One region of the Enterobacter asburiae genome, then DNA from elsewhere that is predicted to be linked to it. Evidence: predicted binding sites of a transcription regulator. Region 1 holds the regulator's gene; each other region holds the start of a gene.
What was found. Region 1 encodes PurR, which represses purine synthesis genes. Its sites were predicted from a motif close to CANGCAAACGTTTGCNTG; they were not measured.
Positions count from the first base shown of each region.

Region 2: the regulator PurR is predicted to act here: its motif matches at 2,314-2,331, upstream of purT (formate-dependent phosphoribosylglycinamide formyltransferase).
Region 3: the regulator PurR is predicted to act here: its motif matches at 3,493-3,510, upstream of cvpA (colicin V production protein).

Region 1 is NZ_CP011863.1:1,022,753-1,028,693, forward strand. It holds gene punC (purine nucleoside transporter PunC) at 1-886, opposite strand, end outside; gene punR (DNA-binding transcriptional activator PunR) at 1,001-1,912, shown strand; gene purR (HTH-type transcriptional repressor PurR) at 1,930-2,955, opposite strand; gene cydH (cytochrome bd-I oxidase subunit CydH) at 3,253-3,342, shown strand; gene ACJ69_RS05075 (MFS transporter) at 3,506-4,672, shown strand; gene sodB (superoxide dismutase [Fe]) at 4,711-5,292, opposite strand; gene ACJ69_RS05085 (C40 family peptidase) at 5,415-5,941, opposite strand, start outside.
Region 2 is NZ_CP011863.1:1,889,784-1,895,724, reverse strand. It holds gene edd (phosphogluconate dehydratase) at 1-379, shown strand, start outside; gene kdgA (bifunctional 4-hydroxy-2-oxoglutarate aldolase/2-dehydro-3-deoxy-phosphogluconate aldolase) at 419-1,060, shown strand; gene purT (formate-dependent phosphoribosylglycinamide formyltransferase) at 1,102-2,280, opposite strand; gene ACJ69_RS09325 (tellurite resistance TerB family protein) at 2,451-3,098, shown strand; gene ptrB (oligopeptidase B) at 3,184-5,244, shown strand; gene exoX (exodeoxyribonuclease X) at 5,241-5,903, opposite strand; gene ACJ69_RS09310 (carbon-nitrogen hydrolase family protein) at 5,928-5,941, opposite strand, start outside.
Region 3 is NZ_CP011863.1:2,433,250-2,439,190, reverse strand. It holds gene ACJ69_RS11930 (DedA family protein) at 1-256, shown strand, start outside; gene accD (acetyl-CoA carboxylase, carboxyltransferase subunit beta) at 411-1,316, shown strand; gene folC (bifunctional tetrahydrofolate synthase/dihydrofolate synthase) at 1,387-2,655, shown strand; gene dedD (cell division protein DedD) at 2,645-3,337, shown strand; gene cvpA (colicin V production protein) at 3,566-4,054, shown strand; gene purF (amidophosphoribosyltransferase) at 4,088-5,605, shown strand; gene ACJ69_RS11900 (UbiX family flavin prenyltransferase) at 5,695-5,941, shown strand, end outside.

The sequences.
Region 1 (5,941 bases):
CGGCACCCGGAATAAAGCCAACGGCCCAGGTCCCGATGACGCTCAGCGCATACAGCACCAGCAGCCACGGCAGCATCTGCTGACCTTCCCACTTTTGAAGCGCCGCGCGGCAGCCGTACCCGCCCACCAGGAACGCGATAGTCTGCGGAACATAGCTCAGGCCGATGGCTGCCGGGCTGTAGCCCATATCGTGCAGAATGAACGGCGAACCGGTGAGCCACGCGAAGAAGCTTGCCGAGCAGGCGGCATAGATCAGGACATTACCGCGATACGCTTTGGTGCTGAGCAGGGAAGTGAAGGTAATCGGCTTCGCGTCAGCATGCGCTTCTTTTTTATGCGCGGGCTTGAGGGCGAACGCCGGCAGCATCAGTACCAGGGTAATGGCAAACAGCGTGGCGAAGATGGCCTGCCAGTCGAAATGCGCGAGGATCCAGCTGCCCAGCAGAGGGGCGAGGGCAGGTGAGAGACCCACAAGCGGCATAATGGTGGCGAAAATACGGTTAGTGCGATTAGCCGGGTAATAGTCGGTGACCAGCGCCTGCCAGGTCACGGCCGCGGCACAGACGCCCACGGCCTGAATAAAACGCAGCACCAGCAGCCAGGTGGCATCGCGTACCCATAACATCCCCAGGCAGCCCACGGCAAAAATGGCCAGGCCCAGCAGCAGCACCGGTTTACGACCAAAGCGATCCGAGAGCGGTCCCCAGAGCAGCTGAGCGAAGGCAAAGCCGGCGAGGAATAAACTCAGGCTGGCGCTGATGGCGGCAGCCGGGGTTTGCAAATCTTCCTGCATGGCGGCAAACGCCGGCAGGTACATATCGGTGGCCAAAAAGCCCAGCACGCTTAAGCCGCCGAGCCAGACTAAAAAACCGTTCCTGGGTTGCATTATTTTATTCTCCTGAGGAGGCAGGTATACATTGGCGCTGAGTGTAGGGAGTGCAAAGCCGCTTGTGAAACACTAATATTTGGCGGGTGCATTCAAAAATTTTGCAGGCAGAAAATGTGGTCAGATTATTCTCTTGAAGTAGTCGATGCTGTTGCGCGTAACGGCAGCTTTAGCGGTGCGGCACTGGAGCTGCACCGCGTTCCTTCGGCAATCAGCTACACGGTGCGTCAGCTGGAGGAGTGGCTAGCGGTTCCGCTGTTTGAACGGCGGCATCGTGATGTGGAATTAACGCCCGCAGGCGCGTGGTTTTTGAAGGAAGGGCGTTCTGTTATCAAAAAAATGCAGATCACCCGCGAACAGTGTCAGCAGATCGCTAACGGCTGGCGGGGACATCTTTCCATCGCCGTGGATAATATCGTTAAGCCGGAACGCACCCGGCAGATGATCGTCGATTTCTATCGTCATTTTTCTGACGTCGAGCTGCGGGTCTCGCAGGAGGTGTTCAACGGCGTCTGGGATGCGCTGGCGGACGGCAGGGCAGAGATGGCGATTGGGGCCACGCAGGCGATCCCGGTTGGGGGACGTTACGCCTTTCGCGATATGGGGATGCTGAGCTGGAAATGCGTGGTGGCAAGCGATCATCCGCTGGCGTCGATGGAAGGGCCGCTCAGCGATGACACGCTGCGCAACTGGCCGTCGCTGGTGCTGGAGGATACGTCCCGTTCGTTGCCCAAGCGTATCACCTGGCTTCTGGACAACCAGCGGCGGGTGGTAGCCCCTGACTGGGAATCGTCGGCGACGTGCCTCAGCGCCGGGCTGTGCGTCGCGATGGTGCCCGTTCATTTTGCGCGTCCGCGCATCGATACCGGAGAGTGGGTTGAGCTGACGCTGGAGAATCCGTTCCCGGATGCGGCCTGCTGCCTCACCTGGCAGCAAAATGACGTCTCGCCTGCGATGGCATGGCTGCTGGATTATCTGGGAGACAGCGAAACGCTGAACCGGGAATGGTTACGGGAGCCAGCATAGCTGGCCCCGTAAAGCGATTAACGACGGTAGTCGCGGAACGGACCATCCGCTACGGAACGGCGTTCGATAAGACGCGGGTGAACTTCAATGGACTGCGACTCTTCACGCTTGTTGACGATTCTGTCCATCAGCATGTTGAAAGCCGTTTCGCCCAGCGAGTCTTTTGGCTGGTGAATGGTGGTCAACGCCGGGGTAAAGAAGCGCGCGTTACGCACGTTGTCATACCCGATCACGGAAATATCCTGCGGTACGCGCAGGCCCAGCTCGTCGGCAGCGCAGAGCGCGCCCATGGCCATGATGTCGCCCCCGCAGAACACGGCGGTCGGACGGTGCGGCTGGGAGACGATCTGCTGCATCGCGCGGTAGCCCGATTCCGGCTCAAAGTCGCCCTGCACAATCCAGTTTTCCGGCACGTTGATCAGCGCTTCTTCCATCGCTTTCATAAAACCGGCCAGACGGCCCGCGCCGGTGTTGCGCTCCAGCGGACCGGGGATCACGCCAATCTCGCGGTGACCGCGTTCGATCAGATAGCGACCGGCCATATAGCCGCCTTCAAAGGCGTTATCGATAACGGAATCGGTGAAATCCGCGCGCGCTTCGCCCCAGTCCATCACCACCATCGGAATATGGCGATACTCTTCCAGCATCGACAGCACGGACTCCGGATACTCGGAACACATCACCAGCAGGCCATCAACGCGCTTTTGCGCCATCATCGACAGGTAGGCACGCTGTTTTTCAATGCTGTTCCACGCGTTGCCCAAAATCAGGGTATAGCCTTTCTGGAAGCAGTTCTTTTCAACCGCTTCAATGATCTCGGCAAAATAGGCCGCTTCACTGCTGGTCGCCAGCAATCCAATGGACTTGGTGTGATTAACCTTGAGGCTACGCGCAACCGCACTTGGCGAATAGTGCAGCTCTTTGATCGCTGCCCAGACGGCGTTGCGCGTCTCTTCCGCCACAAAGCGGGTTTTGTTAATTACATGTGATACGGTTGTAGTGGAAACGTTTGCGCGTTTTGCTACGTCTTTAATTGTTGCCATTAAATGTCACTCCAGACCATATCCTAAGCTCCTGAAAAACCTGAAGGTAAACGTTTGCCTTCTCTCACCCTTATCTCGCAATGTTGAATTGCGGCACGCCGGGAAAACGACACGGGACGTCAGGAGGGGGTCAATGGCCGGTACGCTAATAAATTTAGCGTGGAATTTTGTCCTATCTTGATGAAAAGGGGAAGAGGTAAAGTGGTTATCAGTATAAATCCAGGAAGATTTTTGACGTAATCTGTGCAAAAATGAGCAAGCTCACTTTTCGTGTGGGGATTAAAAGGAGAAAAATTGATGAGTTCCGATCTTAAGTTTTCGCTGTTCACCACCGTTGTTGTGCTGGCTCTGATTGTTGCGGCCGGTCTGACGGCTGCGCTGCACTGATTTACGCGGAGGGAGAGCCTTCTCCCTCCCGACTCCCCGGATTGTTACTTCTCTGGCAAAAATCTTTTGCCATTTTGTTAACTTCTCATTTTTTGTGATTGATGTCATGCTTTCCGCTTCTTTGTTCTGTGTCACCACATGACACGGCATCCGGAGTTGACGCATGAAAATCAATTTTCCCCTGCTGGCCCTGGCGATTGGCGCTTTTGGGATTGGCACCACTGAATTCTCCCCGATGGGGTTACTGCCTGTTATTGCCCGGGGCGTAGATGTCTCTATCCCTGCGGCAGGGATGTTAATCAGCGCCTACGCTATCGGCGTGATGGTCGGGGCGCCGTTGATGACGCTTTTGCTTTCTCATCGCGCGCGCCGCAATGCGCTGATATTCCTGATGGCGATTTTCACCCTGGGCAACGTGCTTTCGGCCATTGCGCCGGACTACACCACATTGATGCTGTCACGCATTCTGACCAGCCTTAACCACGGCGCGTTCTTTGGGCTGGGGTCGGTCGTTGCTGCCAGCGTGGTGCCAAAACACAAGCAGGCGAGCGCCGTGGCAACCATGTTCATGGGGCTAACAATTGCCAATATCGGCGGGGTGCCTGCGGCAACCTGGCTGGGGGAAGCGATCGGCTGGCGTATGTCCTTCCTGGCGACTGCCGGGCTTGGCGTGGTTGCAATGGTGGCGCTGTTCTTCTCCTTGCCGAAAGGCAGCGCGGGGGAACGTCCTGACGTGCGCAGAGAACTGTCGGTGCTAATGCGCCCGCAGGTGCTCTCCGCGCTGCTCACCACCGTGCTGGGGGCAGGGGCGATGTTTACCCTCTACACCTATATTTCACCGGTATTGCATGACATCACGCACGCAACGCCTCTCTTTGTCACCGCGATGCTGGTGCTGATTGGCGTGGGCTTCTCGATTGGCAACTATCTCGGCGGGAAATTTGCCGACCGTTCCGTGAGCGGGACGCTGAAGGGTTTCTTAACCCTGCTGATTGTCATCATGGTTGCCATTCCGTGGCTTGCGCGTAATGAGTTTGGGGCCGCGATTGCGATGGTCGTCTGGGGAGCCGCCACCTTTGCCGTGGTGCCGCCGCTGCAGATGCGCGTAATGCGTGTCGCGCATGAGGCACCGGGACTTTCATCTTCCGTGAATATCGGTGCGTTTAACCTGGGTAATGCCCTGGGCGCCGCGGCCGGTGGAGCCGTGATTTCAGGTGGTCTGGGATACAGCTTTGTGCCGGTGATGGGGGCGATTATTGCCGCGCTCGGCCTGCTGCTGGTGATGATGTCGGGTCGTAAACAGCCTGAAGCAGCCTGCGCTGCGGAATAAACCAAAAACGCAGAAGGGCGAACCCTTCTGCGTGTCTCTTACGCGGCGAAGTTCTTCGCGACAAAGTCCCAGTTAACCAGTGCCCAGAAGTGCTCCAGGTAGTTCGGACGCGCGTTGCGGTAGTCAATGTAGTATGCGTGTTCCCACACGTCCACGGTCATCAGCGGCTTCGCGCTGGTGGTCAGCGGGGTACCCGCGTTAGAGGTGGACACGATAGCCAGTTTGCCATCCGCCTCTTTAACCAGCCACGTCCAGCCAGAACCGAAGTTCTTGATGGCTGCATCGGTAAATTTCGCTTTGAAATCCGCGAAGCTGCCAAATGCGGCGTTGATTGCGGTAGCCAGTTCACCGGCAGGTTCACCGCCGGCATTCGGCGCCAGGCAGTGCCAGTAGAAGGTGTGGTTCCACACCTGAGCCGCGTTGTTAAATACGCCACCCTCTGAGCTGCGGACGATCTCTTCCAGCGTTTTGCCTTCAAAATCGGTGCCCTTGATCAGATTGTTCAGGTTGGTGACGTACGTCTGGTGATGCTTGCCGTAATGATATTCCAGGGTTTCCGCAGAAATGTGCGGTGCCAGGGCGTCTTTTGCATACGGTAGTGCAGGTAATTCGAACGACATTGCTTCTCTCCTTATTGTATTTTGTGTTGCCAATAACCACACAGACAACATGGACAGGATAGCAAATTGAAAGGGTATGCAAAAGAGGAACTTACCCTGCCACGGATGTGGCAAGGCAGGGGTTAGCGAATGGTTTTCGGCGTCATCACGCGACGCGCGCCGACGTAGTGGCGTACCCAGTAGTCTTCACTGAGAGAGGTGATCTGAATATCCTGGCCGCTACGCGGTGACTGGATGAATTTCCCATTGCCGACATACACGCCGACGTGGTCAGCCGTGCCGCGACCCTGAGTGCGGAAGAACACCAGATCGCCGTTTTCCAGCTCACCGCGGTCAACCGGTGAGGCATCGCGCAGGTGGTACATCTCATTGGCGGTACGAGGAATGCGGAATTTGACCAGATCTTTATAGGCGTAATAGACGAGGCCGCTGCAGTCAAAACCGGTACGCGGCGAGCTGCCACCCCAGTGATAAGGTTTGCCAATCTGCCCCATCAGTTTGTTCATCGCGGTTTTTTGCGCTTTCTGTACACGCACTTTATGCACTTCCGCTATTTTCGTGACCTTCGTGCATTTCGCCTTGTGGCCTTTACGCGTGATGCATTTTTCAGTAACGAGGTTAGCGGCGGTTTGCGAAGCTTTACTTTTGG
Region 2 (5,941 bases), 870 kb from region 1:
GCCTAAAGCTAACGGGATGCCAGAATTACATAAACTTATGCCACCACTTGGTGTATTATTGGACCGCCGTTTCAAAATTGCGCTAGTCACCGATGGACGCCTCTCCGGGGCATCCGGTAAAGTGCCTTCAGCCATCCACGTGACGCCGGAAGCCTACGACGGCGGTCTGCTGGCGAAAGTACGCGACGGTGACATGATCCGCGTGAACGGCCAGACGGGTGAGTTAACCCTGCTGGTGGATGAAGGCGAACTGGCTGCACGTCAGCCCCATATTCCTGACCTGAGCGCATCGCGCGTGGGGACCGGACGCGAAATGTTCAGCGCGCTGCGTGAGAAACTCTCCGGTGCGGAGCAGGGCGCAACCTGTATTACGTTTTAAGACGACTTGATTTTAACGATCTGGCGAGAGAAAACTCTGATGAAAAACTGGAAAACAAGTGCAGAAGCAATCCTGACCACTGGCCCTGTCGTGCCGGTTATCGTGGTAAACAAGCTGGAGCACGCTGTACCGATGGCGAAAGCGCTGGTCGCGGGCGGCGTTCGCGTTCTGGAAGTGACCCTGCGCACCGCCTGTGCGATGGATGCTATCCGCGCTATCGCCAAAGAAGTGCCGGACGCCATCATCGGTGCGGGTACCGTTCTCAACGCGCAGCAGCTGGCAGAAGTGACCGAAGCGGGCGCACAGTTCGCCATCAGCCCTGGCCTGACCGAGCCGCTGCTGAAAGCCGCCACCGAAGGTACCATTCCGCTGATCCCTGGCATCAGCACCGTCTCTGAACTGATGCTGGGCATGGACTACAGTCTGAAAGAGTTCAAATTCTTCCCGGCTGAAGCGAACGGCGGCACCAAAGCGCTCCAGGCGATTGCGGGTCCCTTCTCTCAGGTACGCTTCTGCCCGACGGGCGGTATCTCTCCTGCCAACTACCGTGACTACCTGGCGCTGAAAAGCGTGCTTTGCATCGGTGGTTCATGGCTGGTTCCGGCGGATGCGCTGGAAGCGGGCGACTGGGATCGCATCACCAAACTGGCTCGCGAAGCGGTTGAAGGCGCGAAGCAGTAAGCCACTCGCCGCATGAAAAACGGGCCTTACGGCCCGTTTTTTTATCCTGAAACCTTGACGCTCGCAGCGGCTGCTTTCGCTCTCGCCACGGCGTCGTCAACGTTATCCCCGGTGGCTAATGCCACGCCAAGACGGCGGGTTCCGTCGATCTCCGGCTTGCCGAACAGACGTACCTGCAATCCTGCACCCACCGCCCCGTCGACGTTATCAAACGTGACGTTCTGGCTGGTTAGCTGCGGCAGGATCACCGCCGAGGCGGCCGGGCCATACTGACGAATACCGCCGACGGGCAGGCCGAGGAACGCGCGTACGTGCAGGGCGAACTCGGAGAGATCCTGCGAAATTAGCGTGACCATGCCGGTATCATGTGGGCGAGGGGAGACTTCGCTGAAAATCACCTCATCACCGCACACAAACAGCTCCACGCCGAACAGGCCATAGCCGCCCAGCGCCAGGACGGTTTTACGGGCGATATCCTGAGCACGCTCCAGCGCCAGGGCGCTCATCTGCTGCGGCTGCCAGGACTCGCGGTAATCGCCATCCTCCTGACGGTGGCCAATCGGGTCGCAGAAATGGACGCCGTCAACGGCGCTGACGGTCAGAAGGGTGATTTCGAAATCAAACTTCACGACGCCTTCGACGATTACGCGACCGGCTCCGGCACGGCCGCCCTGCTGGGCATAATCCCACGCGTTATCCAGAGTGCCGCTGTCGCGAATAAAGCTCTGCCCTTTTCCGGAGGAGCTCATCACCGGCTTAACGATGCACGGGTAGCCAATCTCCTCGACGGCCTGCAGGAACGCGGCCTTATCGCCAGCAAAACGGTAGCTCGAGGTGGGCAATCCCAGCTCTTCCGCCGCCAGGCGACGAATGCCTTCGCGGTTCATGGTCAGCTTTGCGGCTTTCGCACAGGGCACCACGCGCTGGCCTTCCTGCTCCAGGGCGATCAGCGTATCGGTGGCGATGGCCTCAATTTCCGGCACGACAAAATCGGGTTTTTCGCGCGTAATCAGTTCGCGAAGGGCATCGCCATCCAGCATGTTAATCACATAAGAACGATGGGCGACGTGCATGGCGGGTGCGTCAGCGTAACGGTCTACGGCAATGACTTCCACACCTAAACGCTGGCACTCAATGGCGACCTCTTTTCCCAGCTCGCCCGATCCCAACAGCATCACTCGCGTCGCCGCAGGTCGCAGCGCAGTTCCTAAACGAATCATAACAATCCCCCTGAAAAAGTTGCGCGCAGTATAAACGAAAACGTTTGCTTCTGTCTTGTGCACGGCTACAGGAGGGGGCAGAAATTTGCGCATCTTTAGCCCGACCAGACGTTTCCTGACGCCCGCTCGCTTACGCTGTGAAACATGTTCACCGTTAAGTGAGGGAAACCATGTCTGGCTGGTTAAATCAACTGCAATCCCTGTTAGGGCAGAAAACATCCGCTGGAGAGCGGGACCTCAGCAAACTGCTGGTATCCGGGGCGCTCGGCGGGCTGGCAGGCCTGCTGGTCGCGAATAAATCCTCACGCAAGCTGCTGGCAAAGTATGGTACAGGCGCGCTGCTGGCTGGCGGCGGCGCCATCGCGGGCACCGTGCTGTGGAATAAATACAAGGACAGGGTACGGACCGCGCACAGCGATGAACCGCATTACGGCGAGCACACCTCGCCGCTGGATCTTCGTACCGAACGGCTCATTCTTGCGCTGGTTTTTGCCGCGAAAAGCGACGGGCATATTGACGATAAAGAACGATCGGCGATCGAGCAGCAGCTGCGCGAGGCTGGTGTTGAAGAGAAGGGAAGAGCGCTGGTGGCGCAGGCGATAGAACAGCCGCTTGAGCCGCAGCGTCTTGCGCAGAGTGTGAAAAATGAGGAAGAGGCGCTGGAGCTCTATTTCCTCAGCTGCGCCGCTATCGATATCGATCATTTTATGGAGCGCAGCTACCTTAACGCTCTGGGCGATGCGCTAAAGATCCCTCAGGACGTGCGCGAGGGTATTGAGCGGGATATCCGGGAGCAAAAACAGGCGTTACAGGGCTAGCCGTCGCCGTCGCGACGCTGTTTCGCTTGCATCATGCGTGGGTTTTGCCAACCTTATAGGGTGTAAAACTTAAAAGAATGATGACATGCCACCGAAAGCCCGACGTACTCCTTATGCGATCACCACGCATGGCGATACGCGTATAGACAACTATTACTGGCTGCGGGACGATTCTCGCTCCCGGCCAGAGGTACTCGACTACCTGCACGAGGAAAACGACTATGGCCGCAAGGTCATGTCCAGCCAGCAGACGCTTCAGGACCAGCTGCTGAATGAAATGGTGCAGCGTATTCCTCAGCGCGATATCTCCGCGCCCTGGACCAAAAACGGCTATCGCTATCGCCATATCTACGAGCCCGGCAATGAGTATCCCATCTACCAGCGTCAGTCGGTGTTAAGCGCCGAATGGGATGAGTGGGATATTCTGCTGGATGCCAACCAGCGCGCCGCCCACAGCGAGTTTTATACCCTGGGCGGCATGTCCATTTCGCCTGACAACGCGGTGATGGCGCTGGCGGAGGATTATCTCTCCCGTCGCCAGTACGGCCTGCGGTTTCGCAATCTGGAGACCGGCAACTGGTATCCGGAAATGCTGGAAAACGTCTCCCCGGATTTTGTCTGGGCGAATGATTCCGAGACGGTTTACTACGTCAAAAAGCACGCATCGACGCTGCTGCCTTACCAGGTGTGGCGACATACCGTGGGAACAGACTCCGCTGACGACGAGCTGGTTTATGAAGAGAAAGACGAAACGTTCTATGTCAGCCTGCATAAAACTTCCTCACGCCACTATGTGATTATCTTCCTTGCCAGCGCGACGACGTCGGAAGTTCTGCTGCTGGATGCCGAACTGCCGGACGCCCAGCCGCTCTGTTTCCTGCCGCGCCGCAAGGATCACGAGTACAGCCTGGATCACTTCCAGCACAGCTTTTATTTGCGCTCCAATCGCGAGGGCAAAAACTTTGGTCTCTATAAAACCAAAGTACGCGATGAGCGGAAGTGGGAGGTGCTTATCCCCGCGCGGGATCAGGTGATGCTCGAAGGATTCACCCTGTTTACCGACTGGCTGGTGGTGGAAGAGCGTCTGCGCGGGCTGACCAGTATCCGGCAGATCAACCGTAAAACCCGGGAAGTGGTGGGGATTGCGTTCGACGACCCGGCCTACGTGACGTGGATTGGTTTCAACCCTGAACCCGAATCGTCGCGGTTGCGCTACGGCTACTCTTCCATGACCACGCCGGACACCCTGTTTGAGCTGGATATGGACACCGGGCAGCGCCAGGTGATTAAACAGACCGAGGTAAAAGGGTTTGAGTCCGAAAACTACCGCAGCGAGCACCTGTGGGTCACCGCCCGTGATGGCGTGGAGGTGCCGGTCTCTCTCGTTTACCATCGGGCTCATTTCCAGAAAGGCAAAAACCCGATCCTGGTGTACGGCTACGGCTCGTATGGCTCGAGCATGGACGCCGATTTCAGCAGCAGCCGGTTAAGCCTGCTCGATCGCGGTTTTGTTTTCGCCATCGCCCATATTCGCGGCGGCGGTGAGCTGGGCCAGAACTGGTATGAAGACGGGAAATTCCTGAAAAAGAAAAACACCTTCAATGATTACCTCGACGTCTGCGATGCGCTGATTGAGCAGGGATACGGCGATCCGCAGCTCTGCTTTGGGATGGGGGGCAGCGCGGGCGGCATGCTGATGGGGGCGGCGATCAACCAGCGTCCCGACCGTTTTAAGGGGATTGTCGCGCAGGTTCCGTTTGTCGATGTGGTCACGACCATGCTCGATGAATCCATTCCTCTTACCACCGGGGAGTTTGAGGAGTGGGGGAATCCGCAGGATGAGATGTACTACCGCTATATGAAAGAGTACAGCCCGTACGATAACGTTGAGGCGAAAGCCTACCCGCATATGCTGGTCACCACCGGTTTGCATGATTCTCAGGTGCAATACTGGGAGCCGGCAAAATGGGTGGCAAAGCTGCGGGAGCTGAAAACCGATGACAATCTGCTGCTGCTGTGTACCGATATGGATTCCGGACACGGAGGGAAATCGGGACGGTTTAAATCGTACGAAGGGGTTGCTCTGGAATATGCCTTTTTAATAGGCCTGGCGCAGGAAACTTTGCCAGGCCGTGCAGAGCGTTAAGCGTCGCCCAGATAATGTTTCAGCGTTAAGCGCAGTTCCGGGCTCATTCTGTCGAGGTTGTTATACAGCCAGCGCAAATAGCCCGGGTCTTTATCCGCCACCTCGGACACCGGCTTCCCGCGATATTTACCAAAGGTAAACGTGGTCAGCAGCGCGGGACGTCCGGTGATAGTCGCCATGTCATCCGGCGTCCAGCCAGAGATATTCATAATATCAATCAGCAGCGCGGCGGTGATATAGCAGTCATACAGGGCGCGGTGATGGTGAAGCCCCTCAGGGGTACGTACGCTGAGCTTGCGGGACTTGTACAGCGCCATATTGCTGTATTTAATCCCCGGCCAGAGACGACGCGCCAGCTTCATGGTGCAAATCCATTCCCCCGGCATCTCAGGTAACACCCGGCGGTCAAAGCTGGCGTTATGCGCGACGTACCACGGGCTACCGTAGTAGTGCGGAATGATCTCTTCGATCCACGGCTTGTCCGCCACCATCGATTCGGTAATGCGATGGATAGCCATCGCCTGGGGGCTGATGGGGCGATCGGGACGCACCAGATGGCTCATGGGGTTGACGATTTTACCGTCAACCACGTCGACAGAGGCCACTTCCACTATTCCGCCCTGAAGATCGCAAGTTTCGGTATCGATGACGCGCAGCATTGAAAACTCCTGAGCTTAAAACGCCTAGCCTAAAGGAA
Region 3 (5,941 bases), 1.4 Mb from region 1:
GCCTATTGTGCGCACATTTGCACCGTTTGTGGCGGGAATGGGGCATATGTCCTATCGTCATTTTGCGGCATACAACGTGGTTGGCGCGCTGCTGTGGGTTCTGCTGTTTACCTACGCAGGCTATCTGTTTGGCGATCTGCCGATCGTTCAGGAAAACCTTAAGTTACTGATTGTGGCGATTATTGTGCTTTCCGTACTGCCGGGCGTTATCGAAATCATTCGTCACAAACGTGCGGCGGCAAAACAAGCGAAGTAAATGCACGCTGGCGGTTCGACCACTTTTTTATCCAAAGTTTCGGGCTGTTATGTTTTAATGTGCAACATTCATGGTCTGTTGGAGGCAAAAATGGCATTATTCGCCTCTTATAGCAAAACTGGCATACGACCAGGTTCAGGCAGAAAGGTTATCAATGAGCTGGATTGAACGAATTAAAAGCAACATTACCCCAACGCGCAAAGCGAGCATTCCTGAAGGGGTATGGACGAAGTGTGATAGCTGCGGTCAGGTTCTGTATCGCGCAGAGCTGGAGCGCAACCTTGAGGTGTGTCCGAAGTGTGACCACCATATGCGTATGTCGGCGCGCAACCGCCTGCATAGCCTGCTGGACGAAGGCTCTCTGGTAGAGCTGGGCAGCGAACTCGAGCCAAAAGACGTGCTGAAGTTCCGCGATTCCAAAAAATACAAAGATCGTCTGGCCTCTGCACAGAAAGAGACCGGCGAGAAAGACGCGCTGATCGTCATGAAAGGCACCCTGCATGAGATGCCGGTTGTTGCCGCTGCGTTTGAGTTCGCCTTTATGGGCGGCTCTATGGGCTCCGTGGTCGGTGCGCGCTTCGTGCGTGCCGTTGAGCAGGCGCTGGAAGACAACTGTCCGCTGATCTGCTTCTCTGCATCCGGCGGCGCGCGTATGCAGGAAGCGCTGATGTCGCTGATGCAGATGGCGAAAACCTCTGCTGCGCTGGCGAAAATGCAGGAGCGCGGTCTTCCGTACATCTCCGTGCTGACCGACCCAACCATGGGCGGCGTCTCCGCGAGCTTCGCGATGCTGGGCGATCTGAACATCGCTGAGCCAAAAGCGCTGATCGGCTTTGCGGGTCCTCGCGTTATCGAGCAGACCGTTCGTGAAAAGCTGCCGCCGGGCTTCCAGCGCAGTGAGTTCCTCATTGAGAAAGGCGCCATCGACATGATTGTCCGCCGTCCGGAAATGCGCCTGAAGCTGGCGAGCATCCTGGCGAAGCTGATGAATCTGCCAGCGCCAAACCCGGATGAGCCGCGCGAAGGCGTGGTGGTACCGGATCAGGAACCCGAGGCCTGATAACTGAAAAGGGCAGGGCCGGTTGGCGCTGCCCTTTTGCTTTCTAATCTGTTAATGACAACCGGGCATTATGGAAAATAAAAGCATTCCCCAAGCCACGTCGCCCCTGGCCGCGTGGCTTTCTTATCTGGAAAACCTGCACAGTAAAACCATCGATATGGGGCTTGAGCGCGTAAGCCAGGTCGCCGCGCGTCTTGATGTGCTCAAACCGGCACCTTTCGTGTTCACCGTCGCGGGTACCAACGGTAAAGGCACGACCTGCCGCACGCTGGAATCTGTCCTGATGGCCGCGGGTTACAAAGTTGGCGTGTACAGCTCTCCACACCTGGTCCGCTACACCGAGCGCGTTCGCGTGCAGAACAGCGAGCTGCCGGAATCGGCGCATACGGCGTCGTTCGCGGAAATTGAAGCCGCGCGCGGCGAGATCTCATTAACCTATTTTGAATACGGCACCCTGTCGGCGCTGTGGCTGTTCAAACAGGCGCAGCTGGATGTTGTGATCCTTGAGGTCGGCCTCGGCGGACGTCTTGATGCGACCAATATGGTGGATGCGGACGTGGCGGTGGTCACCAGTATCGCGCTGGACCATATCGACTGGCTGGGACCGGATCGTGAAAGCATTGGCCGCGAGAAGGCCGGTATTTTCCGCGCAAATAAGCCCGCCGTGGTCGGCGAGCCGGATATGCCGCACACCATTGCTGACGTGGCAAACGAGAAAGGCGCGCGTCTGCTGCGCCGCGGCGTTGACTGGCAGTATGAGGTTCAGGATAACGGCTGGCGCTTTAGCGATGCGCAGGGCGCGCTGGACAACCTGCCGCAGCCGCAGGTACCGCAGCCGAACGCGGCAACCGCGCTGGCGGCACTGCGCGCCAGCGGCCTCGTGGTCAGCGAGCAGGCGATCCGCGACGGTATTCAGAGCGCAATTCTGCCCGGGCGTTTCCAGATTGTCAGCGAGTCACCGCGCCTGATTCTGGACGTGGCGCATAACCCGCATGCGGCGGCGTATCTCGCGGGACGTCTCAAATCGTTACCAAAAACCGGGCGCGTGCTGGCGGTTATCGGTATGCTTCATGATAAAGATATCGGCGGGACGCTGGCCTGCATGGAGAGTGTGGTCGATAGCTGGTATTGTGCTCCTCTGGAGGGGCCGCGCGGCGCGACGGCTGAGCAGCTGATGGAACATCTCGGCAAAGGCGCAATCTATAGTAGCGTGGCTCAGGCCTGGCATGCCGCGATGGCGGATGCTAAACCAGAAGATACCGTGCTGGTGTGTGGTTCATTCCACACGGTGGCACATGTCATGGAAGTGATGGACGCGGGGAGAACCGGTGGCGAGTAAGTTTCAGAACCGTTTAACAGGAACCATTGTGCTGGTCGCGCTCGGGGTGATTATTCTCCCGGGTCTGCTCGACGGGCAGAAAAAGCATTATCAGGACGAGTTTGCCGCTATTCCGCTGGTGCCGAAACCGGGTGACCGCGATGAGCCGGATATGCTGCCAGCGGCGACGCAGGCGCTGCCTGCCCAGCCGCCGGAAGGTGCGGCGGAAGAGGTGCGTGCAGGCGATGCCGCCGCACCGTCGCTCGATCCGTCACGCCTGGCGGCAGCGAGCAGCAGCGATATCGATCCGGTGCCGGTAGAGCAGCCTAAACCTGTTGAAAAACCGAAGCCGGTTGAGAAGCCGCAGCCGCAGCCGAAACCGCAGCGGGATAAAGCCGCAGAGCAGCTGGCTGCCGCGTCAGAAACCCCACCGCCGGCAAAACAAGACGCGGCACCGACCGGAAAAGCGTACGTTGTGCAGCTCGGCGCGCTGAAAAACGCCGATAAGGTCAACGAGGTCGTGAGCAAACTGCGCAGTGCGGGATATCGTGTTTACACTTCACCTTCCACGCCGGTGCAGGGTAAAATTACCCGTATCCTCGTGGGGCCAGAAGCGTCCAAAGATAAGCTTAAAGGTTCGCTCGGTGAGCTGAAGCAGATCTCCGGCCTGAGCGGTGTGGTGATGGGCTACAGCGCGAACTGATAAGATCTTACCCCTCCCCGGAGTAGTTTGCTCCCTCTCCCTTGAGGGAGAGGGCCGGGGTGAGGGGGAGCAGACGTCCACAGAGACGTCAAATGGACCGTGGCGTTGAACATTTTTTCAGCGCCTTTTTTATTTACGCGCGGGAAGGAAATCCCTACGCAAACGTTTTCTTTTTCTGTTAGAATTCGCCCCGAACTGGATGACAGGGCGTTAAATCGTGGGACACATATGGTCTGGATTGATTACGCCATCATTGCGGTGATTGGTTTTTCCTGTCTGGTTAGCCTGATCCGTGGCTTTGTTCGTGAAGCGTTATCGCTGGTAACCTGGGGTTGTGCTTTCTTTGTTGCCAGTCATTACTACACTTACCTGTCTGTCTGGTTCACGGGCTTTGAAGATGAACTGGTCCGAAACGGAATTGCTATCGCGGTGCTGTTTATCGCAACGCTGATTGTCGGCGCTATCGTGAATTACGTGATAGGTCAGCTGGTCGAGAAAACCGGTCTGTCAGGAACGGACAGGGTGCTCGGGATCTGTTTCGGGGCGTTACGAGGCGTGCTGATTGTGGCCGCGATCCTGTTCTTCCTGGATACCTTTACCGGGTTCTCCAAAAGCGAAGACTGGCAGAAATCGCAGCTCATTCCAGAGTTCAGCTTCATCATCAGATGGTTCTTTGACTATCTGCAAAGCTCGTCGAGTTTTTTGCCCAGGGCATAAACCCTGAGATGTGGCTTAACGAGGAAAAGACGAATGTGCGGTATTGTCGGTATCGCCGGTTTCATGCCGGTAAACCAGTCGATTTATGACGCGTTAACGGTGCTTCAGCACCGTGGGCAGGATGCTGCGGGTATCATCACCATTGATGCAAACAACTGCTTCCGTTTACGCAAGGCGAATGGCCTGGTAAACGATGTGTTTGAAGCCCGCCATATGCAGCGTCTGCAAGGTAATATGGGGATCGGTCACGTTCGTTATCCTACTGCTGGCAGTTCCAGCGCCTCTGAGGCACAGCCTTTCTACGTCAACTCACCGTATGGCATCACCCTTGCTCATAACGGCAACCTGACCAACGCGCATGAGCTGCGTAAAAAGCTGTTCGAAGAGAAACGTCGCCACATTAACACCACCTCTGATTCTGAAATTCTGCTCAATGTGTTCGCCAGCGAGCTGGATAACTTCCGTCACTACCCGCTGGAAGCAGACAACATCTTTGCTGCGATTGCCGCGACAAACCGCCAGATCCGCGGCGCGTACGCCTGCGTAGCGATGATTATCGGTCACGGCATGGTGGCCTTCCGCGATCCAAACGGCATTCGTCCCCTGGTGCTCGGCAAGCGCGATCTCGGCGATGGCCGTACCGAATATATGGTTGCCTCTGAGAGCGTGGCGCTGGATACCCTGGGCTTTGAGTTCCTGCGTGACGTTGCGCCGGGCGAAGCGGTCTATATCACCGAGAAGGGCCAGCTGTTTACCCGCCAGTGTGCCGATAACCCGGTCAGCAACCCGTGCCTGTTTGAATACGTTTACTTCGCCCGCCCGGATTCCTTCATCGACAAGATTTCCGTCTACAGCGCGCGCGTCAACATGGGCACGAAGCTGGGCGAGAAGATTGCCCGCGAGTGGGACGATCTCGACATCGACGTGGTTATTCCTATCCCGGAAACCTCCTGCGATATCGCGCTGGAGATTGCCCGCATTCTGGACAAGCCATACCGTCAGGGCTTCGTGAAGAACCGCTACGTTGGCCGCACCTTTATCATGCCGGGCCAGCACCTGCGCCGTAAGTCCGTGCGCCGCAAGCTGAACGCCAACCGCGCGGAATTCCGCGACAAGAACGTTCTGCTGGTGGATGACTCCATCGTTCGCGGCACCACCTCCGAGCAGATTATCGAGATGGCGCGCGAAGCGGGTGCGAAGAAAGTCTATCTGGCCTCTGCAGCGCCGGAGATTCGCTTCCCGAACGTGTACGGCATCGATATGCCAACCGCCAACGAGCTGATCGCTCACGGCCGTGAAGTGGATGAAATTCGCCAGATCATCGGTGCCGACGGCCTGATTTTCCAGGATCTGAACGATCTCATCGACGCGGTGTGTGCCGAGAACCCGGAAATTCAGCAGTTTGAATGCTCCGTGTTCAACGGTATTTACGTGACCAAAGACGTTGACCAGCAGTACCTCGACTATCTTGATTCTCTGCGCAACGACGATGCGAAAGCCGTTCAGATGCAGAACGATCTTGAAAGCTTAGAGATGCACAACGAAGGTTGATGCTCCGGCAGGTGAGGGCGAATGCCCTCACTTGCAACTCCCCGCAAAATCCTGCACAGTCTGCCCTGAAATCAGTAAGGGCGAAAATCATGAAACGACTCATTGTTGGGCTCAGCGGCGCCAGCGGCGCGATTTACGGCGTACGTCTGTTACAGGTTCTGCGTAACGTGGCGGAAGTCGAGACCCATCTGGTGATGAGCCAGGCGGCGCGGCAGACCCTCTCTCTGGAAACCGATCTCTCCCTGCGCGATGTTCAGGCACTGGCGGACGTGGTTCACGATGCCCGTGATATCGCCGCCAGCATCTCCTCAGGCTCGTTTAAAACGGCCGGCATGG